DNA from 2 places in the Paenibacillus xinjiangensis genome. Region 1 is predicted to be linked to the other one. Evidence: riboswitches for the same ligand, from Rfam matches in the RefSeq annotation. Region 1 holds a riboswitch; the other holds the start of a gene.
What was found. A riboswitch is a leader RNA that binds a small molecule or an ion and turns the genes downstream of it on or off. The one in region 1 is predicted to bind FMN.
Positions count from the first base shown of each region.

Region 2: it holds a riboswitch for FMN, as region 1 does, so the genes downstream of both, AC6ESP_RS19985 (DMT family transporter) here and ribD (bifunctional diaminohydroxyphosphoribosylaminopyrimidine deaminase/5-amino-6-(5-phosphoribosylamino)uracil reductase RibD) in region 1, are expected to answer to the same signal.

Region 1 covers NZ_JCAALS010000004.1:149,759-161,425, forward strand. The annotation lists gene AC6ESP_RS05985 (D-alanyl-D-alanine carboxypeptidase family protein) at 1-659, opposite strand, end outside; gene ytfJ (GerW family sporulation protein) at 834-1,292, opposite strand; gene AC6ESP_RS05995 (DUF2953 domain-containing protein) at 1,265-1,954, opposite strand; gene scpB (SMC-Scp complex subunit ScpB) at 2,432-3,031, opposite strand; gene AC6ESP_RS06005 (segregation and condensation protein A) at 3,000-3,779, opposite strand; gene ribH (6,7-dimethyl-8-ribityllumazine synthase) at 3,873-4,340, opposite strand; gene AC6ESP_RS06015 (bifunctional 3,4-dihydroxy-2-butanone-4-phosphate synthase/GTP cyclohydrolase II) at 4,368-5,609, opposite strand; gene ribE (riboflavin synthase) at 5,652-6,329, opposite strand; gene ribD (bifunctional diaminohydroxyphosphoribosylaminopyrimidine deaminase/5-amino-6-(5-phosphoribosylamino)uracil reductase RibD) at 6,345-7,451, opposite strand; FMN riboswitch at 7,609-7,816, opposite strand; gene AC6ESP_RS06030 (peptidylprolyl isomerase) at 7,851-8,282, opposite strand; gene lysA (diaminopimelate decarboxylase) at 8,338-9,669, opposite strand; gene AC6ESP_RS06040 (spore germination protein) at 9,816-11,453, opposite strand; gene AC6ESP_RS06045 (stage V sporulation protein AB) at 11,490-11,667, opposite strand, start outside.
Region 2 covers NZ_JCAALS010000021.1:31,889-43,555, forward strand. The annotation lists gene AC6ESP_RS19950 (NUDIX domain-containing protein) at 5-568, opposite strand; gene AC6ESP_RS19955 (Gfo/Idh/MocA family protein) at 1,111-2,145, opposite strand; gene AC6ESP_RS19960 (sugar phosphate isomerase/epimerase family protein) at 2,166-3,050, opposite strand; gene AC6ESP_RS19965 (helix-turn-helix transcriptional regulator) at 3,172-4,062, shown strand; gene AC6ESP_RS19970 (general stress protein) at 4,151-4,702, shown strand; gene AC6ESP_RS19975 (DUF5662 family protein) at 4,865-5,014, opposite strand; gene AC6ESP_RS19980 (GNAT family N-acetyltransferase) at 5,032-5,565, opposite strand; FMN riboswitch at 5,850-5,995, shown strand; gene AC6ESP_RS19985 (DMT family transporter) at 6,133-7,077, shown strand; gene AC6ESP_RS19990 (ABC transporter substrate-binding protein) at 7,151-8,107, opposite strand; gene AC6ESP_RS19995 (FecCD family ABC transporter permease) at 8,129-9,139, opposite strand; gene AC6ESP_RS20000 (FecCD family ABC transporter permease) at 9,136-10,140, opposite strand; gene AC6ESP_RS20005 (helix-turn-helix domain-containing protein) at 10,284-11,667, opposite strand, start outside.

The DNA.
Region 1 (11,667 bases):
ATGGAGAGCATTTTATTTTTGTTCGTCCAAGTATATTGCCATTGCTCATGCGGATTAGGAACTTGTTTCACCTTCGTGCTTACAATTTCTGCGAATACCGGATTTCTAAGTGCGTAGGCGGTCAGCTTGGCAAGGTCATTGGCTGAAGAATAATGCCCATCCTCATCCAATCCATGTGGATTCATGAACTGACTGTTGTTCAAGCCGAGGAAAGACGCTTTCTCGTTCATAAGCAGCACAAATCCTTCCTCTGAACCGCCAACATGCTCTGCTATCGCAGTTGCAGCATCATTGCCTGAGCGTAGCATCAACCCGTATAGCATGTTAAGAAGCGTCATCTCCTCATCCAGCTGCAAATAAATCGATGAGCCTTCTTTACCGACAGCACGCTTGCTTGTCTTCACCATATCAGACAGCTTGCCATGCTCAATAGCTACTATCGCTGTCATAATTTTGGTCAGACTTGCTATTCTCATCGACTGATCGCCATTGCTGCTGTAGATCAGCCGGCCTGATTTCACATCAATAACTGCCGAAGCCTTCGCATTCGTATACAGAGACTTAGGAGCCGTGTACACCATAGTCGGCACGCTTGTCCAGCTTATGAAGCTGAGTAGGAGCAGGCCAATTAAAATTCGGCTGTATTGTCTTCCTTTCATGATCAGAAGCTTCTCCTTTCTGTTGTATGAGCTTTGTGGTAAACAATCTTGTACATTATATGCGCTTAGGACCTCATTCAGTCACGTTAAGCAGCATCATTTTGTTTGTCTTTCCATTCACGTGCTTTTTTATCCCTCCCACAAAATGAAAAACTGCCCTTGCGGGCAGTCTGCTTAAATAAGAGTATCGGTTCCACTCGTAATGTAATCACTTGTAGTGGCTGGCGTCTTTATCATCGACTGTACCTTATCAAATACCTGAGGAGCCGAATCAATAATACGTTCCAGCAAATGCGTCTGATTGTCGAGCGGAACAATTTTCACGCCTTGAGTGCCGACAACTAGGAAGGCAATTGGTGTGATAGATACGCCGCCCCCGCTGCCACCACCGAAGGGAAGGGATACGGATGCATTGTGGTTATTGCCGTCAGAAGGAGATGAAGAGCTGTCCGACCCATCGAATCGGATATCGCTACCCCCTGCTACAAAGCCAAAGCCGACTTTGGAGATTGGCATAATGATGCTGCCGTCAGGCGTCTGAACCGGATCGCCTACGATCGTATTGACATCGACCATTTCCTTAATATTTTCCATTGCGGTTTGCATTAAGCCTTGAATAGGATGTTCTGCCATGCTTTAACGCCTCCTTTCTCTTTCCTTATACGGACTAGAAGTTGCAGTCCGGCAAGGATAGCATAACCGAAGGGGATTTGAGCTATGCATGACCATTCTGTAGTAAAACAAGCCTTTTGATAGACGGGCTGCACATCCAGCCGAGGCTCCGCTCTTAGCTTAACCATCTGTGAGATAACGCCAATCATCGTCGTCTTAATAGACCAAATAAATCCAGTTGTCATGGCTGTCCACATGGCGTCTCCAGTGCCAACTGAGGTTGTCCACTTCCATTCTGTCAGCCTCACCTTCGTTAGAGTATTTCTGGCCCAGCCCTTCAAATTATTGGTCATATGTACGATTTCCTTCATTTTGTCTACGGCTTTGGCAATTTTATCCGAATCGATCTCGTCATCCTTCTCATTCTTGCTTATCATACCTGGCCTTGATTCTTCCGTCTGCTCATGGATACGAAGGGATAGCCCTTTGAAGTTGATCGTGGGAACTTGGACCTGATAACGGAATAATCCGAGAATGGCCTTGACGTCCACTTCGATATTATCATCATCGCCGCTGCGATTCATTCGGCTAGTTATGACTACCGGAGATACGATTACCCCTGCCATGATGAGCAAAAAAAAGAGACCGGCTGCCGTTATCCAACCGTAGGGGTAACTGAGCATGAATGCTTCCTCCGTTTCCCTAATATGGGCCTGAATTTAGTATGACCCGGCGGCCAAATCTCATTCTAAATATTGATGGAATAGTTCTCGCTTCGCGGGAGTATCATTGCTCCGATCGCTGTTGTCCCCGAATTTCTTCATTACAAACCGCTTAGCGGTTGAAATTCGGGGACAAAGGCGAGCGCTTGCGCTTCTCCACAATGATACTCCCGCTCCGCTTCTTATTCCATCAAATTTCTCATTCAAAAAAAAAGCGCTCGAAGAGTTGTTCTGCTCTTCGAACGCTCCGTACCTATACAAGGAATAGTTTCCACTTCGCAGGTGAATCATTGCTCCGATCGCTGTTGTCCCCGAATTTCTTCATTACAAACCGCTTAGCGGTTGAAATTCGGGGACAAAGGCGAGCGCTTGCGCTTCTCCACAATGATTACACCCTCTACGCTCTTATTCGTAGATATTTCTCATTCATCAATGGTGTTAAGGTAACTCATCAATTGTAATCTGCCGTTCGCCTAGACGCTCGAAGAGCATTTGGGTCTGCTCCTCGAGAGCTTCGTCCATATCGACTTGGCCTGGCTCCGGCAATGCCTTGATACTGGATAATCCAAAATAATCGAGGAATGATTTCGTTGTGCCATATAGGATAGGCCGACCAATAGCCTCTGCCCGCCCTACTTCTTCGATAAGATCCTTGGACACAAGCGATTGAATCGCTCGGTCTGTCTTGACTCCACGAATTTCTTCAATATCTATTCGTGTAATAGGCTGTCTGTACGCTACAATGGATAGCGTCTCCAAAGCAGCCTGAGAGATCTGTGACCTTGTTGGGGTATACGCCATCCGCTCGAAATAAGCGGCATGCTCAGGGTGTGTAGTAAGCCTGTAAGCTCCCGCCACTTCGGTAACCTGAACGCCTCTCCCCTCCCTAGCTAAGTCACGATGCAGCTCGTACACTAGATCCGCTGCAAGCTCCGCATCCAGCTCCATAATATCGGCGAGCTGACGCTTGTTCAAGCCTTCGTCTCCAGCCATGAATAGCAGGCCTTCAATAATTGATTTCAATTTCGGATAATCCACTGTCCGCAGCTTCTCCTCTCCAATGAATAACGATATCTTCAAACAGCTGATGCTGATAACAACGAATATGCTTCATCTTCATCAGCTCCAGGATGGCAAGGAACGTAACTACAATCTCATGCTTATGCATATTCTCGCGTATGAGCTTAGAAAACCGAACCGTTTCGAATTGCTTCAGCACTTCGACAATATCTCTAATCCGATCCTTCACAGATATTTCATCCCTCTGAACGGTAGCTACAATGTTCCGCCTTGCCGCCTTTCGTACAGCACGCTGAAAGGCTGCAACAAGGTCCGAAATATGAAGACCTTCAAGCGGATTAGTAATCTGTTCTTTCATGAACGGTGTCATATCATCTGGCTCTCTGGAGAATACGAGACTCCGCTCCAGTTCTTTCTCTCGAAGCTGCTCCGCAATTTGCTTGAACTTACGGTATTCTATCAGCTTCTGAATAAGCTCATCTCTAGGATCAAGACCATCATCCTGCCAATCGTCATACTCGTCTTCAAAGACGGGTGGCTTCGGAAGAAGCTGCTTGCTCTTAATTGATAATAGTGTAGCCGCCATCACGAGAAACTCGCTTGTTAGATCAAGCTCCAGCTCCTTCATCGCATGCAAGTACTCCATATATTGATCCGTAATTTCACTGATGGACACTTCATGGATGTCGATCTCAGCCTTATCAATAAGATGAAGCAGCAAATCGAGCGGCCCTTCAAAGGATTCTAGCTTGTAAAGCACCGTCACTTCTTTTTTCCCCCCGCCCAAGCGTAAACGGTGCCGCCCTCTATGAATGAGGCGGCACCGGCAAATGTTCGCGTAACAAACGCATCTATTTGATTATAACAGCAATTTCGTCAAATTGGCCATTTCAATTGCAGAAGCTGCTGCTTCATACCCTTTATTTCCAGCTTTTGTACCCGCACGCTCAATTGCTTGCTCAATCGAATCTACGGTAAGAACGCCGAAGATCGTCGGTACGCCTGTCTTGAGAGCAATAGCAGCCACGCCTTTGGCAGCTTCATTGCATACGAAATCGAAATGTGGCGTTGACCCTCTAATAACAGCACCTAGAGTGATGACAGCGTCGTATTTGCCACTCTCAGCCATCTTTTGTGCAATAACCGGAATTTCGAAGGCTCCAGGCACCCAAGCAATCTCTACATCCTCATCCTTCGCGCCGTGACGCTTGAATGCGTCGAGTGCTCCTCCAAGCAGCTTGCTGGAGATGAACTCATTGAATCTTCCTACTACTACGCCATATTTTAACCCTTCTGATACTAAATGACCTTCATATACGTGTGGCATGTTAGCCCTCCTAAATTTAATTTATCGTTATTCTTGAATTTCTGCTTGTTCAAAGCGCATCATATGACCTAGCTTCGACTGCTTCGTTCGAAGGTAGGCATCATTGTCCTTATTCGATTTCATCTGAATAGGAACACGCTCAACCACTTCAATTCCATAGCCTTCCAACCCTTTGATCTTGCGAGGATTATTCGTCAATAGACGCATCTGCTTAATACCAAGATCCTTCAGGATCTGCGCGCCTATGCCATAATCACGCAGGTCGGCTGGGAAGCCCAGCTTCAAGTTCGCATCAACTGTATCAAGCCCCTGCTCTTGGAGAGCATAAGCCTTCAGCTTGTTAATCAGCCCGATGCCTCTTCCCTCTTGACGCATATAGAGAAGCACTCCGCGGCCTTCTTCCTCAATCTGTCTCATCGCTGCATCGAACTGCGGTCCGCAGTCACAACGATGCGAATGGAACACATCTCCTGTCAAGCATTCAGAATGAACACGAACCAGTACGGGCTGATCAAGCTCGCCTTTCACAAGCGCGACATGCTCTTTACCGTCGATCTCATTCGTGTAGGCATATGCGCGGAACACACCATAATCCGTAGGCATGTTCACATCAATAATACGCTCCACAAGCTTTTCTTTCTCATTACGATAAGCAATCATTCCCTGAATCGTTATCAGCTTCAGATCATGCTTTTCCTTGAAGACAAGCAGATCAGGCATTCTTGCCATCGTGCCATCTTCATTAATAATTTCACAGATGACACCAGCAGGCTCAGAATTGCACATAATAGCCAAGTCGATTGCCGCCTCTGTATGCCCGGCACGGCGCAGTACGCCGCCCTCTTTCGCTATGAGCGGAAAAATATGCCCAGGCTTACGGAAATCGGCTGCAGTCGTCTGTGGATCTATTAAGCCCTTAACGGTCTGAGAACGCTCATAAGCAGATATGCCTGTCGTCGTTGAGATATGGTCAACGGACACCGTGAATGCTGTCCCATGAAAGTCTGTGTTCTGGGTGACCATTGGCGGCAGCTCCAATTGCTCTGCACGCTCTTTCGTTATCGGTACACACACAAGTCCTCTTGCTTCCGTAATCATGAAATTAATAACTTCTGGCGTCGCTTTCGCTGCAAGTGCGATAAGATCACCTTCATTCTCACGATCCTCGTCGTCAACAACAATGACCGGTTTACCCGCGAGCAGATCCGCAATGGCTTCTTCTATTGTGTTGAACTGCAAATCTAGCTCTTGTTCTCTATCGTGTCCCAATTAGCTTCCCTCCTTCTTGTCATATGAAGCATGTATTATCCATTACAAAAAGCCATTCTCACTCAAGAAAGCAGCCGACAGCTTGCTCCCACCCTTAGCTGAGCCCGCAGATCTAGTGTCATTAGACTGCCTGTAATGAAGCAAATGATCAACATACTTGCCGATAACATCACATTCGATATTGACCGTATCGCCTGGCTTTTTACTCAGCAGTGCTGTTTCTCCAAGGGTGTGCGGAATAACGGATACAGAGAAGCCGTCAGGCTTCGTCCCAACTACCGTAAGACTAATGCCATCTATCGTAATCGAGCCCTTAGGTATCACATACCTAAGCTGTTCTGCATCGTCCAGCCGAACACTGAATACGACCGCATTCGCATCTGTTTCTCTGCCAGTAATAACACCCGTTCCATCCACATGACCTTGAACAATATGCCCACCGAAACGTCCGCCTGCCAGCATTGCCCGCTCGAGATTAACCGATTGTCCAGGCCTCAGCTGCTGCAGATTAGAATGCCGATACGTTTCAGGCATAACATCTGCCGAGAAGCTCGTGCGATTGAAGGAGGTCACCGTCAAGCAGACGCCATTCACTGAAATGCTGTCTCCGAGGGCCACACCTTCAGTTACACGCTCCGCCTCTATGCTCAGCACGAGCGCTTCTCCTTGCTTCGTGACCCGTCTGAGTACGCCAACTTCTTCTATCAGGCCGGTAAACACGGGCAGACCCCCTATCTATGAATTGCCGTATACCGGATAACCCGATATACAAATATCTTCTCCTGCCATCTCAACCTGTACATGCTCGAGCTCTACCGCTTGACTCATTTTTTCAAAGCCAGTGAAGGTGAAGGTTCCTGGTGCATCCAAGCCTCCAATAATTTTAGGAGCCATGTAGATCATTATTTTATCAATAAGTCCCGCTTCCAGCATGGCTCCGTTGAGCTTGCCGCCGCCCTCGAGCAGTATTGAACCAATCTCCAGCTCACCAAGCTTACGCATCGCCTCTCCTAGCTCAACCCGCTCTCCGCTTCCACAAGCAATGACTTCAACTCCGGCATCTGCCAATGACTGAGCCTTGGACTTATCCGCATTCTCTGTCGTTAGGATGATTGTTCTTACGAGACCATCCGTTACTAGTCTTGCATCAAGCGGTATCCGCAGTGCACTGTCAACTGCAACACGAACAGGATGAATCGCTGGAACCTCTGATCTTGTTGTCAGCTGTGGATCATCCGCTAATACCGTTCCAATTCCGACCATTATAGCCTCATGCTGATGACGGAGCGTATGTACCTGCTCCCTAGCCTTGGAACCGGTCACCCAGCGGCTATCGCCTGTACGAGAAGCGATCTTACCATCAAGCGTGCTTGCTGTCTTCAGAGTGACAAAAGGAAGTCTTGTCGTTATATATTTATTGAATTTCTCATTCATTAGGCGAGATTGCTCTTCCAATAGCCCCGCTTGAACCTCAATCCCTGCTTCGAGCAGGCGGGCAATTCCTCGTCCCGATACTTGCGGGTTAGGATCAGTTGCAGCTACAACGACGCGAGCTGCTCTTGCTTCGATAATTCGCTCACAGCAAGGGGGAGTCGTACCGTAATGACTGCACGGCTCCAGAGTCACATACACCGTTGCCCCTTCCGCTTCAGCTCCTGCCATATTTAAGGCATGTACCTCCGCGTGTCCAGTCCCTCTCTTCAGATGTGTGCCAACGCCGATGATCCGTCCATCCTTTACAACGACACAGCCAACTACTGGATTAATACCAGTCTGTCCTGCTGCTTTGGCAGCGAGCTCAAGAGCCAAACTCATATAATAAGAATCATTCAGTACTTCCATGAACGCAACAACACCCCCAATGGCAGCAATTGCCTTCGGGGGTGTTGTTAGATAGAGAGCCTATTCGAAGCGTAATGAAATGCGATTCAAACAAACCTAAACAGCTTGTGAATTTAAGCACAAGCAAATAAGCGTGAATGAGCATAAGCTCCGAACGTGTCTCCTTCTCCCATCCAGACTTTACTGTCGGTCCCGGAGTTACACCAGGTCCACCGTTTCCTATTCACGATTGCGTTTGTACGCTCATAATGGATAGGCTACGGGTCACGGACTAACGAGAAAGCGCCGCATGTAGGTTGCCCTATAATGCATGCGCCTGCTCGATCACCGCCGGTTGGGAATTTCACCCGACCCCGAAGGAAAAACCACTGTTACATTATTTTTGTTAGTATCTTATCATTAAACGTCGTAAACTTCAACCTTTTCCATTTTGTCGCGGCCTTGGAATGCATCAACATGCTCCATGCCTTTGGACACTTTGCCAAAAACAGTATGTTGACCATCAAGATGCGGCTGTGGTGCATAGCCGATATAGAACTGGCTTCCACCTGTGTTGCGGCCAGCATGAGCCATCGCGAGCGATCCGCGCTCATGCTTGTTCGGGTTGATCTCACAGTTGATTGTATATCCAGGACCACCAGTACCAGTTCCGTTAGGGCATCCGCCTTGAGCTACGAAGCCAGGAATAACACGGTGGAACACAAGTCCGTTATAAAAACCGTCATTTGCAAGCTTCTCGAAGTTTGCTACTGTGTTAGGTGCATCTTGATCGAATAGGTCGATTAGAACCTCTCCGCCGTTTGCCAAAGATATTTTCGCTTGTTTTGCCATGTATGAACATCTACCTTTCTGTATCCGAATAGTTCTACGTTACCAAATATCGCCTCTAGTTCGCAAGTGTTGCTTTGCGAAGTCTAGCTGGAATCACGTCGTTAGTGACAATGTTCTCAAGAGACTCACGCTTAACAACGAGGTCTGCTTGACCATCTTTCACGAATACGACTGCTGGACGGCGAATCCGGTTGTAGTTGCTTGCCATCGCATAATTATATGCTCCAGTACAGAATACAGCAAGTAAATCGCCAATTTCGGCTTTTGGAAGCTTCAGATCGATAATCAGCTTGTCGCCGCTCTCGCAGGCTTTGCCCGCAACTGTAACGATCTCTTCATTCTCTTCATTGGCACGGTTCGCAAGAACAGCTTCGTACTCCGATTGGTAAAGCGCAGGACGCGGATTATCTGTCATACCGCCGTCAACTGCAATATATTTGCGGACGCCAGGAATATCCTTGCTCGTTCCGATTGTGTAGAGTGTTGTACCAGCGTCACCGACCATGCTGCGGCCCGGCTCAACCCAAATTTCTGGCAGTGGGAACTCAGCTGCTGTGAAGTGAGAAATGATCGCATCGGTAATCGCACCAACGTATTCCGAGATTGGAAGCGGTGTGTCGCCTTCCACATAACGGATGCCGAAGCCGCCGCCAAGGTTGATCACTTGGAAAGTCAGGCCGAACTCGCTGCGAATAGCTACTGCGAATGCTGCTACTTTATCAACAGCCATACGGAAGCCATCTACTTCAAAAATTTGCGACCCAATATGGGAGTGGACGCCGAGCACTTCAAGATTAGCCAGTGTAAGAGCTTCTTGAATGGCTTGCTTAGCCGCACCATTCGCAAGGTCGAACCCGAACTTGGAGTCTTGCTGTCCAGTTGAAATGTATTCATGCGTGTGAGCTTCTACGCCTGGCGTAATGCGAAGCAGGATTTTAACCTTCAAGCCTTTGTCAGCCGCAAGTGAGTTAAGCAAGTGCAGCTCGATGAAGTTGTCGACTACGAAGCAGCCGATTCCAGCTTCAAGAGCCATATTAATCTCATCAGGCGTCTTGTTGTTGCCGTGGAAGTGAATGCGCTCAGCCGGGAAGCCAGCTTGCAGTGCAGTATGCAGCTCGCCGTCAGAGACAACGTCAAGAGACAGCCCTTCTTGCTCCGCAATCGCACACATAGCCATTACACTGAAAGCTTTGCTCGCATACGCGACTTGGAATTTAAGTCCGGAGGCTTTGAATGCTTCCACATATTCTGAAGCACGCTGACGTACTAATGCTTCGTCCACAATATATAACGGAGTGCCGTATTCCTGCGCTAGGCCGGTTACATCGCAGCCGCCAATTTCCAAATGCCCTTCGGCATTGATTTTACTAGTTCCATGCAAGTACATAATTATATTCCCCTCGGCTTTCTCTTCCACTTATAAATAAGATAGAAGATTATAATAGATTCGATTTGCACCAATATCATCAGTATATCGCAATCTATCCCGCAGAGAAATGGATAATTTCACAATTGATTTGCATTTTTATCGTTTCACTTCGTCTGAGGCATTTTATCCCGCTGCTGCGCCCGCAGCAGATTAGGCCTTGTTCTATTTTTGAGAATAGGCTGTCTAATAATAATGTTCCACAGCGCATGCATATCGAACGGAATGAATGGCCACATGTAGGGACGATTGAAGGAACGCTCCATACATAAAGTAACCAGTACTATCGTCGTAGCAATAACGAAGCCTGGAACTTGGAACATGGCCACTGTGACAATGAGCAGTAGCCTCACAATCCTATTCGCCAGACCAAGCTCATAGCTCGGGGTCGCGAACATTCCGATTGCCGCTATTGCCATATACAAAATAACTTCGTTGATAAACACCCCTGTCTGTACCGCTATGTCCCCGATCAATATAGCTGCAACTAATGACATGGCCGTTGCCAATGAGGATGGCGTATGCACCGAGGCCATTCGCAATAAATCCACACCAATCTCAACCAGCAGAAATTGGACGAACAGCGGCAGCTTGCCTGTCTTCGTCGGACCTAGAAATTCAAGTGCTGCCGGCTTCAGCTCCGGATGCATGACGAACAGCAGCCATAAAGGAAGCAGGAACAAGGAGGAGAATATACCGAGGAACCGTACCCATCTTAGATAGGTCCCAATGAATGGGGTTTGACGATTCTCCTCCGCATGCTGCACTAGGTCAAAAAAAGTAGTAGGGAGGATCATGACACTCGGTGATGTATCCACAAAAACGACAACATGACCTTCCAGCAAATGCGAAGCGACAACATCTGGGCGTTCCGAATAACGAACCATTGGATAAGGGTTCCAGCCCCGCTTCACCGTAGCCTCCTCCAGCTGCTTGTCCGCAAGCGGTAGACCGTCCACCTTAACCATTGCAATTTTATCTTTAATGGATTTCAGCAGCTCTTTATCAACCAGATCATTTATATATGCGATGCATACATCTGATTTCGTTCGCGCCCCTACCTGAACAAGCTCATAGCGAAGCTGAGGATCACGCAGCCTCCTCCGAACGAGTGAAATATTTACCATCAGCGTCTCGTTGAAGCCGTCTCTACTGCCGCGTACAACACGCTCCAGCGTCGGCTCCTCTGGGCCCCTCGCCGGGAAGTTCTTGGCATCTATCATTAGTGCTGCCGACTCTTTGTCGATGAACAGCGCGGTTTCGCCCGCGAGTACGCCTGTGAGCATGAGATTCCAATCCTTCTGCTGCTTCACTTGTGCGGCTGGCACATACAGATCGAGAAAGGAATGAACAGCATGAGTAGAGAGATCCTCCGCCTGCAGATAAGTCAGACGCTTCAGCACCTCCGTCAACAGTGTGTCCTTCGCAAGGCCATTCATGAAGAATAGGGCTGTTCGCCTGTCACCGAAGGTCATCTCCCTCACAACGACGTCGAAGCTGGTTTCATAGCCGACTTCATTCTTCAACCGTTCGATCACTTCATCCAGATCAGCCGGTATCGCTTCACTCCTCGCTTCATTGTCCTCTCTGGCAGAGCCTCTCTTCGAGGCTTTCCGTGACTTCGATTCTACAATCGGAGTTGCCTGCTTGCCCATCTCCTCATTCTGCTGCTCCTTAGGCAAATTCATATATGGATGCGAGTGCTCGCTATCCGACTGCTCACTATCTTTGTTCCAATCGCTCATATGCACACACCTCTCTGACCTCTTATACCTACCTCTTCACCATTGAAAAACAAGCCAGTCGAATAAGGAGCCAATCGTCTTCCCCAGTACCATAGCCATCACTAGACTTACCATATAATCAGACAGATTCATTCTCTTCGCTAATATTGGCAGCACATTCATAACCTCGGTTAACGCAGCGGCAAGTAATCCGACGAACAGCCCATTGAACAGC
Region 2 (11,667 bases), on a different contig from region 1:
TCAATTATAGAGAACGATAAAGTCCGTATTTGGATAGCGAGGCGCTGGCATTCTCATCCACAGCAAGCCCACCTGTACCGCTCTGCAGGGCAATCTCAACCAGCCACTTGGACAGCTCGGCTACCTCCATTGTCTGCATCTCCTCCAGACTGAAGAAGCCAGCACCGTCCACTTCCACTTGATCCGGCTGCGGATCACCGTCAATATAGTCCATAGCAAAGCAAATATATACATCATGAACGGCATGAGGACGATCACGAATCGCAATGATTTTGCGAGCCTCAGCTTGAACGCCAGCCTCTTCCATTACCTCGCGTTCAATTGTGCTCTTAATGAGCTCCAGCTGCTCCGTGTATCCGCCTGGGGTAGTCCATAGGCCTTTGCCCGGCTGCTGTGCTCTCCTAACTAACAGAACTTTATCTTCCTTAACCACACAAGCTCCTACCCCAATGCTATAGCTGCCCCAATGAACAAAGCTGCAATCTGGGCAGGCTCTTCTGTCTTCCCCACCTATATTTCTCGTCTCCAGCTTACCGCCGCAGGATAGACAATAATTAACGTTGCTCATGCTGTTTCATTCTCCTTAGACCATATTCAGATCGGCTTTCCTACTATTTATAGTATAAGGGAGCTGCAGCATGAATGAAAAGCCTTCCGTAGGGAACAAGGCGATTGAGCGGAACCAGTTGCTCGAGTTGAGTACCTGGTTACTCTAAACCCCTGTGCTGCGTGCGAACAGCGTGCATTCGCGAAGCGGGTTGCGCCAATTGAGTTGGTTTCTCTAATCCCCTGTGCTGCAAGTGAATGGAGTGCATTAGCGAAACGGGGTTCACCAATAGCGTAAGAGATTTCTCTATTGGTGGACGTATGACGCGAATGAGTCAGGTTAGTGAAATGACTTGCCTTATTAGCGCAACGAGGTGCGCGAATAGCGTAACTGGTTACTCTAAACCTCTGAGCTGTAAGCGAACACGGTGCATTAGCGAAACGGGGTTCACCAATAGCGTAAGGAATTTCGCTGATTGACGGTAGCGTCAATCATCAAACTATTGAACGACAATAAAAAGCATGCAAATAGTCCATCCATTTGCATGCCATTTACTATATTTATCACCCGATAAAATCAGCAATCTTAAGCTTCGCACCAGATTTTGCGCTTTCAAGTGCTCCGAGCACCATTGCCATGCTGTAGCGATTGTCACGTGAGTCCGTCTCTGCTGGACGCTGTTCCTCAAGGGAGGCGAACATTTCATCCAGACAGCCATGGTGGAAGGTGTTCACCAGCGTAACAGTCTCTGCCTCGATTCGAGTGTACTCCTTAAGGAACTTGCCGCTCTGATCACCGTCTGCAATTATTTCCGCATATGGCTCGCCATGTCCATCCCATACTGCCGTTCCCTTCTCACCCGTTATCCGCCAAGAAGCTTCCCACGACGTTGGAGCACCTTCCGCGCACCACGAGCCTCTATAGCAGAATACCGACCCATCAGACATTTCATAGATGCAGATCGCAGATGCGTTCCCCTCATACCAAGAGCCTGGAGGGTTGAACTCCTGACAATATACCGATACCGGATCTGCGCCTAGAATGAGACGTGCTTGGTCGAAGGTGTGAATAGCCATATCGAGCAGCAGCGGGCTTGCCATTATATCTCGGAACCCGCCGAAATGTGGTCCAAGGAAGAAATCTGCTCCGACATAGCCCGGTTGTCCGATCGTTCCATCAGCAATTAGCTTGCGTAATGAACGAATGCGCGGATCGTATCTGCGATTCTGCATGATCGCATGGGAACGGCCTGTAGCCTCTGCAACACGGACGAGCTCATTGCAATCCTCCATGGTCTCGGCAAGCGGCTTCTCACCGAACACATCACAGCCGAGCTGCATGGCCGAGGTGCCAATGGTGAAATGGCTTGCAGGAATCGTCACGTCAAACACGAGATTCGCTTCTGTCTCTGTAATCGCTTGCTTCACATCCGTGAACGTGCGGCATTGCAGCCCATGCTTATCAGCCATCGCCTGAGCGAATTCCAGCTTAATATCGACTAGAGCGACGATATCCGTATCTGGACGCTTAAGCGCATAATCGATCCAAGTGTTCGCCATTCCTCCGCAGCCTGCAACAACAACCCGATATTTCACCATTGTAGGTAACCTCCCTAGAGCTATACCGGATTCGGAATAAAGCTTCCGCCGCGGCATTGCTTCAAATAATTCAACGCATGAACCTGACCAGTCATCTCAAGCTCATCCTTATAGACAGGATCATGCCAGCCTTCGATGTCAATCGTGCCTTGGTAGCCTCCTTGACGAAGAATGGTAATGATGTCGGACCAGTTGCTGTCTCCGAAGCCCGGTGTACGATGCCAGACAAAAGGCTTCGGCCCATGGATACCATGTTCTTTGACAATATCCCAAGCAATCGTCGCGTCTTTGCCATGCACATGGAACACCTTGTTCACCCATTTGCGCAGCTGTGGAATCGGATCAATAAGCGACACCATCTGATGGCAGGGTTCCCATTGCAGACCTATGTTGTCCGATGGGATCGCATTGAACATTTTCTCCCAAGCGGCAGGGTTATGCGCAATATTCCAATCCCCTCTTGCCCATGTGCCGTCCATATCACAATTCTCGAATGCGATTCGAACGCCTTTATCTGCCGCTCTTCTCGACAGTTCACCGAACACCTCCGCATATCTCGTAAGCGATTCATCAATCGGAGAGTCCGTGATACGACCAGTGAAGCCTGATACGATATCTGTACCGAATAGATGGGCATGGTCAATAAGTCGCTCCCAGCTAGCAATTGTATCGGCATTGTCGCCAGTGCCTGTCAGTGGGTTGCCGAATATACCAATCGTCGAAATGATGAAGTCATGCTCGTCTGCAAGCTCTCTTACCCGCTTCGCTGTCTCGATTAAATCTGTATTCCCAGTTGTCTGCCAGAACGTCAAGCTGTACGATTCGAAGCCGTGCTTCGCGATTTGAGGAATGACCCGCACAGCATCTCCCCCGCCAACTAATGTACCTATTCTCAAATTATTCATTGTATACCACTCCAATATTGGCTTATAGTAGGTTTAACAACTACATTATAGCTTCGATAAACAGCGATATCTCTTATAATCTTGTGTATTAATAGTCCAATCTTGTGGGAGTTGACCGGAAGTGACGTATCCGAAGGAACTAAGAGAAATAACGAGTCTGGAAGAAAAAACATACCCTTTCCAGCTGTTCAGCAATACATGCACCGACGCAAAACTTAATCAGAATATCCTCTATATGCATTGGCATGAGCATTTCGAGATTATTATGATGCTCTATGGAAGCGCTATCTTCCATATTGACAGTCAGCCTTATGAGGTGCAGGCTGGCGAGGTTCTAATCGTGCCTGCGGGGGGGCTGCATGTCGGATACAGTATGGTTGAAGGCGATCTGCACTATATTTCCCTCGTGTTTAATGGATCGCTGTTCAATGACTGGGTACATGATCCGGTTCATGCCGAATTCGTAGCTCCGTATGTCGAAGGCCGATTGCAATTCCCAGTCAAGCTCGAGGTGCGGGGAGATAGAGCCGTACATTATTCACTGCTTGAGAAGACAGTCGAAGAATACAAATCCAAGAATCCCGCATATCAGCTTGTCATCAAGTCACAGCTCTATCTGCTGTTCACGCTGCTCGCGAGGGATTGTCTGCCCCAGCAGCTGGCTAACAAGCCCAAAGAGCATTATTCGTTGAATCGGGAGAGATTCAAGCCCTTCCTTCAATATCTGGAGAACAACTATGCGGACAAAATATCCGTCGAGCAAGCTGCCAAGCATGTCAATCTGAACCCCTATCATTTCTGTAAAATGTTCAAAAAGCTGACCGGCCGCACCTTTGTAGAGTATGTGAACGTCTGCCGCATTAATGAGGCTGAGCGGCTGCTCATACAAAGCGATCTGACTGTAACAGAAATTGCCGGCAAGGTCGGCTGCGATAATCCGAACTATTTTACCAAGCTGTTCAAGCAATATAAAGGAATGACGCCTTCTCAGCTGCGCAGCACTAAGCTCTGATTCTCGTTCTTGGTTTTCAAATTGGGCTTGTTAGGGTAATAGCCTAGTAAGACTTACTTAGACTACCAATCGATCAGGAGGGATTAAGATGAGCAATGAGAAGAAAATCGTCGGAGTATTCGAGAATGAGCAGGCAGCGATTAACGCCATTGAAAGCTTGAAAAGCCACGGCTACACTGCTAGTGAAATATCTGTCGTAGCGAACAATAAAGAGGATTATGAATCACTCGAAGCCAACACAGGTACTCAGGCACCTGATGGTGTAGCTATAGGAGCTACAGCAGGCACCATACTAGGCGGAGTCACCGGACTATTAGCGGGAGTCGGCGCATTAGCTATTCCCGGTATCGGTCCAATCATTGCAGCTGGCCCCATCGCTGCCGTGTTGACCGGAGCTGCTGTAGGTGCAGGAGCAGGAACATTAGTCGGAGGACTTGTCGGACTTGGAATGACAGAGGACGAAGCAATCATCTATGACCGCTATGTCCAAGAAGGCTCCATTCTCGTCTTGGTTGATGCCGATGCTGAGCGGAGCAAGCATATCTATGACACTTTCCGTACAAATAATTCCCAGAATGCGTCAACATACACCTATGAGCCGAATACTCAGCAAGGCGTCCCGGATCATATTATTAAATAAATATAAATACTTAAAATGCAGGATTATCACTCCAGCTACGTGCTGTGAGTGATAATCCTGCATTTTCTACTTTTTCATCAGAATTTCAAGTTCTTTTTTCGTTTCGGGATGCAGCAATATAGTATCCGTAAGGTTCAAAGTCGGTTCCTTCACTTTTCTCCCTCATTTTCTTGAAAAGGAGCGCCAATCACAAACCATTTCTATCAAATATTTCCGAGGCATTGGTAATGCTTGTTTTTCATTTGGACTGATTACCCAATATTCCCAGTGGTGTTTATTTGCATGCTGATGATGAAGCCAAGCATATTTCAAACTGTTTATTCCTGTTTTTAACCTAACATCTTCTCATAAATACGAAAGCCATCTACTTCCCCCATGAATTCGTACCCGATACCACTGTAGAACTTATTCAAGGTTGGATTATTGCCTATGCAGTCCAGCCGAATGCGATTCTTGTTCTCGAAGCGAATACTGGAATCGATAAAACGCATCATTTCCTCACCCAGACCTGTGCCTGCATAATCACGATTAATCGCAAGTCTATGTAGATAGACAGCTGATTCCATGTGCTGCTCATGCTTGCCCCACAGACGTAGATCCCAATCGCTTGGGCTCTGCATGAGTATGACAACGCCAGCCAGCAGCTCATCCTGCTTGAAGACCACGACCTCTCCCTTGGATACATAGCCAATCATATTATGGTGATCTTCACCGGTGAGCAGGCCGCCCCATTGCGTAGAGCCCTTGCTCTTAAGCCAAGTGGCGGTACGAATAAGCAGCTCCATGATGAGTGGAGTATCCTCCACCTTCGCTTGGAACGCTTGAACAGCGGAATTAACTTGAGAATGGGGAATGGTGAACATACCTTACTACCTCCGATATTTGCTGGTTGATTGATTTTATATAAAACTAACGTTTTATTCAGACTCGTTTCAGGTTCGAGCCATACAATACGAATAACTCCTATTTCGATATAGTTTTACTCTCTGGTCCGCCCCTGCTAGGCGGGCTATTTTTTTTGGCGCTATCCCACTTTATAATGTTTCGAATAGTCTATCAAGCTTTTTTGTCTGGATTAGAATTGGATTGGAACTAGACAACTCGGATAAATGGGAATATAATGAGCAAATCTATTAAAAAACGGAATAACGATCTTCGGGGTAGGGTGTAATTCCCAACCGGCGGTGAATGCGAAGAGCATAAGCCCGCGACTCTCTGAGCCGACAACGGTACGGGGACTGACTTGGTGCAATTCCAAGGCCGACGGTATAGTCCGGATGGTAGAAGATCATCATTGAATCAAGAGAGGACTGTGCGCTACAGGTCTGTCCATATTGATTTATTTGATTTGCCCCGATTCGCTGCAATTCGCGAATCGGGGTTTTTATTTGCATACCCAGTCGTTCCCGTAACAAAAGGAGCAAGTCGTCATGAGTAACATTACAGCATCACCACTCGTCAAATTCAAGCCGATTCGCATGGAATTCTGGCTTGTCGTGCTGGGAGCAGCACTATGGGGCATTGATCCTCTTTTCCGGATTATTTTGCTCAAATCACTTACTTCCACTCAGATTGTACTGCTGGAGCATGTTATTCTATTCGTTGTAGCATTTCCGGTCCTTTGGAAGAATCGTGCAGAGCTTCGAGGCATTAAGCTTCGTCATGCAGGAGCACTATTATTCATCTCATGGGGTGGTTCAGCACTTGCCACCATCTTATTCACGCTTGCGCTAAGCCACGGCAATCCCAATGCCGTATTGCTGCTGCAGAAGCTGCAGCCCCTATTCGCTATTGTCCTTGCGAGGCTAATGCTCAAAGAAATTTTGCCTAAATTTATCAGCCCCTTCCTCGTGCTTGCGTTGGCTGGGACCTATCTTCTCACCTTCGGATGGACGATTCCATTCGGACATGTGAACGAGTTCGTTCAGATCGGCAGCCTGCTGTCTCTAGGAGCTGCGGTGCTATGGGGCGGCTCGACCGTCATGGGCAGATATTTGCTCGGATCGATGAAGTATGAGACGGTTACTTCCTTAAGATTCATTCTTGCTCTGCCTCTGCTCCTTGCTATTACGTTCTCTGAAGGTCAGAGCTGGCATCTGCCGGCTGGTGCATACAATACCAGCTTGGTCTTCCTTAACCTGATTCTTCAAGCGCTGCTTCCCGGACTACTAAGCTTACTGCTCTACTATAAAGGCTTAAGCGCGATCAAAGCCTCCTACGCAACGCTAGCCGAGCTTAGCTTCCCGCTTGTCGGCGTGCTGCTCAACTGGGTCGCCTTCGGACAGATCATTACACTCCCACAGCTTGCAGGATTTATTATGATCTGGATTACACTGTTCTTCATCTCACGTCAGACTGATACTGGGCGGCCATGACCCCGAGCAGATAATTAAACAAAGGTATCCTAGAGGCCATATGGCCTCTGGGATACCTTTTTGTTCAACCTTTTTATTTACTGAACAGCTTTACTGCGTCATCCAAGGCCATTCTATGTCCGAGAGATGAATAATCCAGCCATTTCTGTCCATCCAATACGTACACATGATTGTTTTTGACGGCCTTCAGATTTTGCCAGACCGGGTTGCTCTCAAGCTCCTCGAAGTTGCCCTTCGCTTCATTGCCTTTGCTAATAATTACGAAGATGGCATCCGCATTGAAGTCAGGCAGCACCTCCTGTGAGATGACAGCATACGGCTCGTCCACGATTTTCTCAACGCCATCTGCCTGCTTCAACTGAAGATCCTCATATAGGATCGGTCCTACAGGACGCTTCATTCCCATAACACGCAGCTCTTTGGCGGTCATCCGAATCGCCATCACCTTAGCATCTGCCCCAAGCTCCTCATTAATTAAGCCCTTAACCTGCTTCGCCTTCGTCTCATATTCTTGGATAAAAGCTTCGGCTTCCTTCTCGCGTCCAACGTTCTCAGCAATGCGATTCAGATGATCCCGCCAAGTGCCAGTGTCCATATCAATGCTGATCGTTGGAGCGATTTTCTCGAATTTGCTGCTATCATTGCCCGTATACACTTCATCGATATAGATCACATCTGGCTTTAACGCCAGCACGGATTCCATATCAGGATCTGTAACAACGCCTAGCTTCGCTGTTCCTTGCAATTGATCAGCAACATGCGGTAAAAAGTCCTTCACATCACCGCCAACAACTGATCCGGCAGGTGTAATGCCAAGTGCGAGCAAGTTGTTCGTCATATGGATGGACATGGATGCAATTCTGGCATTCGGATCATGTATAATGGCTTCTGAATCCGCTTCGGCCGGCGACGCTGTACTGCCAGTTGTAGCACCCGGGGTATCCGTGCTATTATTCTGGGCTTGTCCGCAGGCGGATAGTAGAACCATCAGAACCAAGCTGACTATCCCTAATATTCTTTTTTTATTCATCACGTAGATATCCTCCAACAATTAGGTTTTTCGAAATAGTAAATACAAAAAATAAGGACCGCCGATAGCGGCTACCACGATTCCCGCAGGAATGGAGTTGGGCTGAAAGATCGATCTTCCTATTGTGTCGGCAGTGACCAATATGACCAGGCCCACAAGAGCAGCCACCGGCAAGAAATGCCGATGCTGAGGACCTGCTAATCGCTTCGCGATATGAGGTGCTGCAAGGCCGATAAATCCAATGCCTCCGGCCATCGATACACTGGCACAGGACAGCATAATGATTCGATTCCTTGTGACGAAGCCGCCCACACCACTCGCAATTTCATCTCCAAGCATGAACAAATCCAATGTTCTAGATTTGGAATAGATGAATGGAACAAGCACAATAACCCAAGGCAATAATGCCCACACATTGGCCCAATCCCTTCCCCATACACTTCCCGCCAGCCATCTTGCCGCGAATGTGTAGGTATCCTCATCTAATCGTAAGGACATGAATAGCGTAACAGCGCTTATTCCCGCCTCAATCGCTATTCCTACCAGTATAAGACGAATTGGCAGCAGCCCTTTATAACGGTCATACGCGAACAAGAAGATAATCAAGGCTGTTAACAGCCCACCTAGGAAAGTGAACAATGGAATAAGCAGCGCGACAGAGCCTTCCATTGAACGAAAAAAAGAAACAAATACAATTAACCCGAATGCCGCTCCGGCATTCAATCCGAGAATGCCCGGATCAGCAAGCGAATTGCGAGAAACTCCTTGCATAACTGCACCAGAAACCCCTAGCCCGATACCTGCCAGCATCGTAATGACGATCCGCGGCATCCGATAATCGAATAGAATCATCGTGTCCTCTGGAGTACCTGCTCCGAATAACGTAAGCCACACAGTCGAAGGACTTAGACGTATCGTGCCTGTATTCAAGCTTATAGCGATGACTAGCAATGCAATTAGAAGCAGAACGATGCTTGCGATGACCGCTCTTACTGATCTTCTTCTTTCTAGGCTTGCGATCCTCGACACTATAGCTCTCTCCTTTCTTTACGTGCCAGATAAAGAAAGAAAGGCACTCCCACTAAAGCGACCATTGCTCCAATAGCGAACTCTCTAGGCGGATTAACAAGACGAGCTGCAAAGTCTGCCCACACGAGCAATATGGCTCCCAATAGACCTGACAGTGGAAGGAGTATTCGATAATCTCTTCCTGCCAAGCGTCGTGCGATATGAGGAATGATCAGGCCAACGAAGCTGATTGAACCGGCAGCAGATACCGAGGAACCAGCAAGAATAACCGCTGCCGTCATGCCCAGCAGCCGAATTATAGCGATACGAACACCTAGATTCGCAGCAGATTCATCACCGAGCGACAGAAAGGTGATGGATCGTCCCATCCATATAGCCCACGTGACCGTTATGAGAACGATAGGAATAAGCAGCTTCAAGTGCATCCACTTCACGCCAGCTAACCCTCCAGCATACCAGAATGCCAGATCTTGACTCAGATCGTAATAAATGGCGATACCGCTGCTGAAGGAATGCAGGATAGCTGCTACGACAGCACCCGCTATAGTTAATTTAATGGAGGATAAACCTCCCGGCGTGACCGTTCCCAACAGGAAGATAAGTAAGGTACTCATTGCTGCCCCTATGAAAGAAAAGATCATCAAGCCCGAATAAGAAAGACCAGGTACAAAAGCAAAGCAGATCGCTACGACAAAAGCAGCCCCCGCATTCACACCCAATATACCGGTATCGGCCATTGGGTTGCGCGTTACCCCTTGCATAAGGGTGCCCGCTACAGCGAACGCCATACCTGTAATGACGGCGCCTAACACACGCGGCAATCTTAGTTCATGGACAATTTGATGAGAGGTTAATGAAGCATTATAGTGGAATACCGCACTCCACACCGTCTCCAGACTCAAGCTCTTAGCGCCATAGGATACCGCCATAAATATGGACAACAGCAGTGCCGCAATCGCCCCTGCAAAACACAGATAAATCGAGTATGTTCTCTTCCATTTCATAAGCGGTTTGTTAACGATGCCTCCTCATTCAAAAGCAATATTGATAATCATTATCAACTTTATTCATTATAAAGCTTCCTCCACACACGTACATGACATTATTCAAGATACCAGAATGGATTTTTCCAAGATTGCTATCTCTCCTAACGGAATCGATGCTCGATTTCATCCAGCTGCTGATTAAGCAAATTAGGCGCATATGCAATCCATTTATCCCATTCCAACCAATAAACCCGCTTATGGAGAACCGCAGCATGCTGAGTCCAGGCTGTACGCAGTAGATGCATGGCAAGCTCTCGATCAGACTCCGTCTCTCCCGCTATGAATAAGAAATCCGAATGATAGTCCTTCAGCAGCTCATTCGGTGTAATCTCACTCCAGTTATAGCCTGCTCCTCCCGGATGACAGTCCAGCTGTTCACGAACCCTATCTGGAGGCGTCAGTTGCAAGGATCGATAGAACACATGCCCTATATTCCTCTGGCCGTATATTCTCAGCTGATTTTTTTTGACAGCCAATAATGCAACCGTACCTTCTCCGAAGGTTTGCTCTACCTTTTGTCGAACCTGCTCTGATTTCTGTTCATGTTGATCTATCCATTCCAACGCTTCCTTCTTCTTACTCACAAGCTGAGCAATCTCTAGCAAATGCCAGAAGACATCATTGCGCGTCCAGGGTATCGAGATAATCGGAGCGATATCGTTAATATGCTCTCTCGCCATGGATAATACATTATCCTTGCATATAATGAGATCCGGCTTCATCTCGATGAATGACTGACGGCTAATGATCCATGGCTCGGAGGCGTGATTCGGAAGCGATAAAGCATGCGTAGCCATAGGCAAATAGCGATTCATCTGCGCTGCACTAGGTATAATGCCAAGTGTATACAAATGATCCGAGTAAGGAGCAGATAAGGATATGATCTTAATATCATTCTTCTTAATATAGATACTTGGAGAGTAGCCGCTTGTCTCCTTGAAACGCCGGCTGAAGTAAAATTCGTCCCCATAGCCAACATCAGCTGCAATATCGCGAACTGGCTTATCTGTAAGAAGCAGCAGCTCCTTGGCTTTGTTCATCCGAAGATGAGTGAGGAAGGAAACAGGGGTCTTATCCATCGTTTGTTTGAATAGCTGCGAATAGTATGAAGGATGCAGCTGTGCTAATTCCGCCAGCTGCTCCACACGGATCGGTTCCCGATAATGATTCTGCATATAGTCAATCGTCAGCTTCAGGCGATCCTCCAGTTCATTGCGAATAACTGGAGCGGTAGAGAGCAGCAGTCCTTCCAGCACATCATGCAAGTACTGCTGTCCCAGAAAGCGATTGCGGGCCCCTTCCAGCTTCCATTCATCCATAAGCTGCATAAGCGGGCGCTTGAGGAAGCTTCCTTTTATACGAACTGGCCCCTTGAGCGGGAGCTCCTCTTCACGTTCGAACGTACGGCTGCTGCCTGTTTGCTCAGCTTTGCGATAGATATCAAAAGAAACCCAGATCAGTTCACTCCTCTTAGCAGCAGTCTGT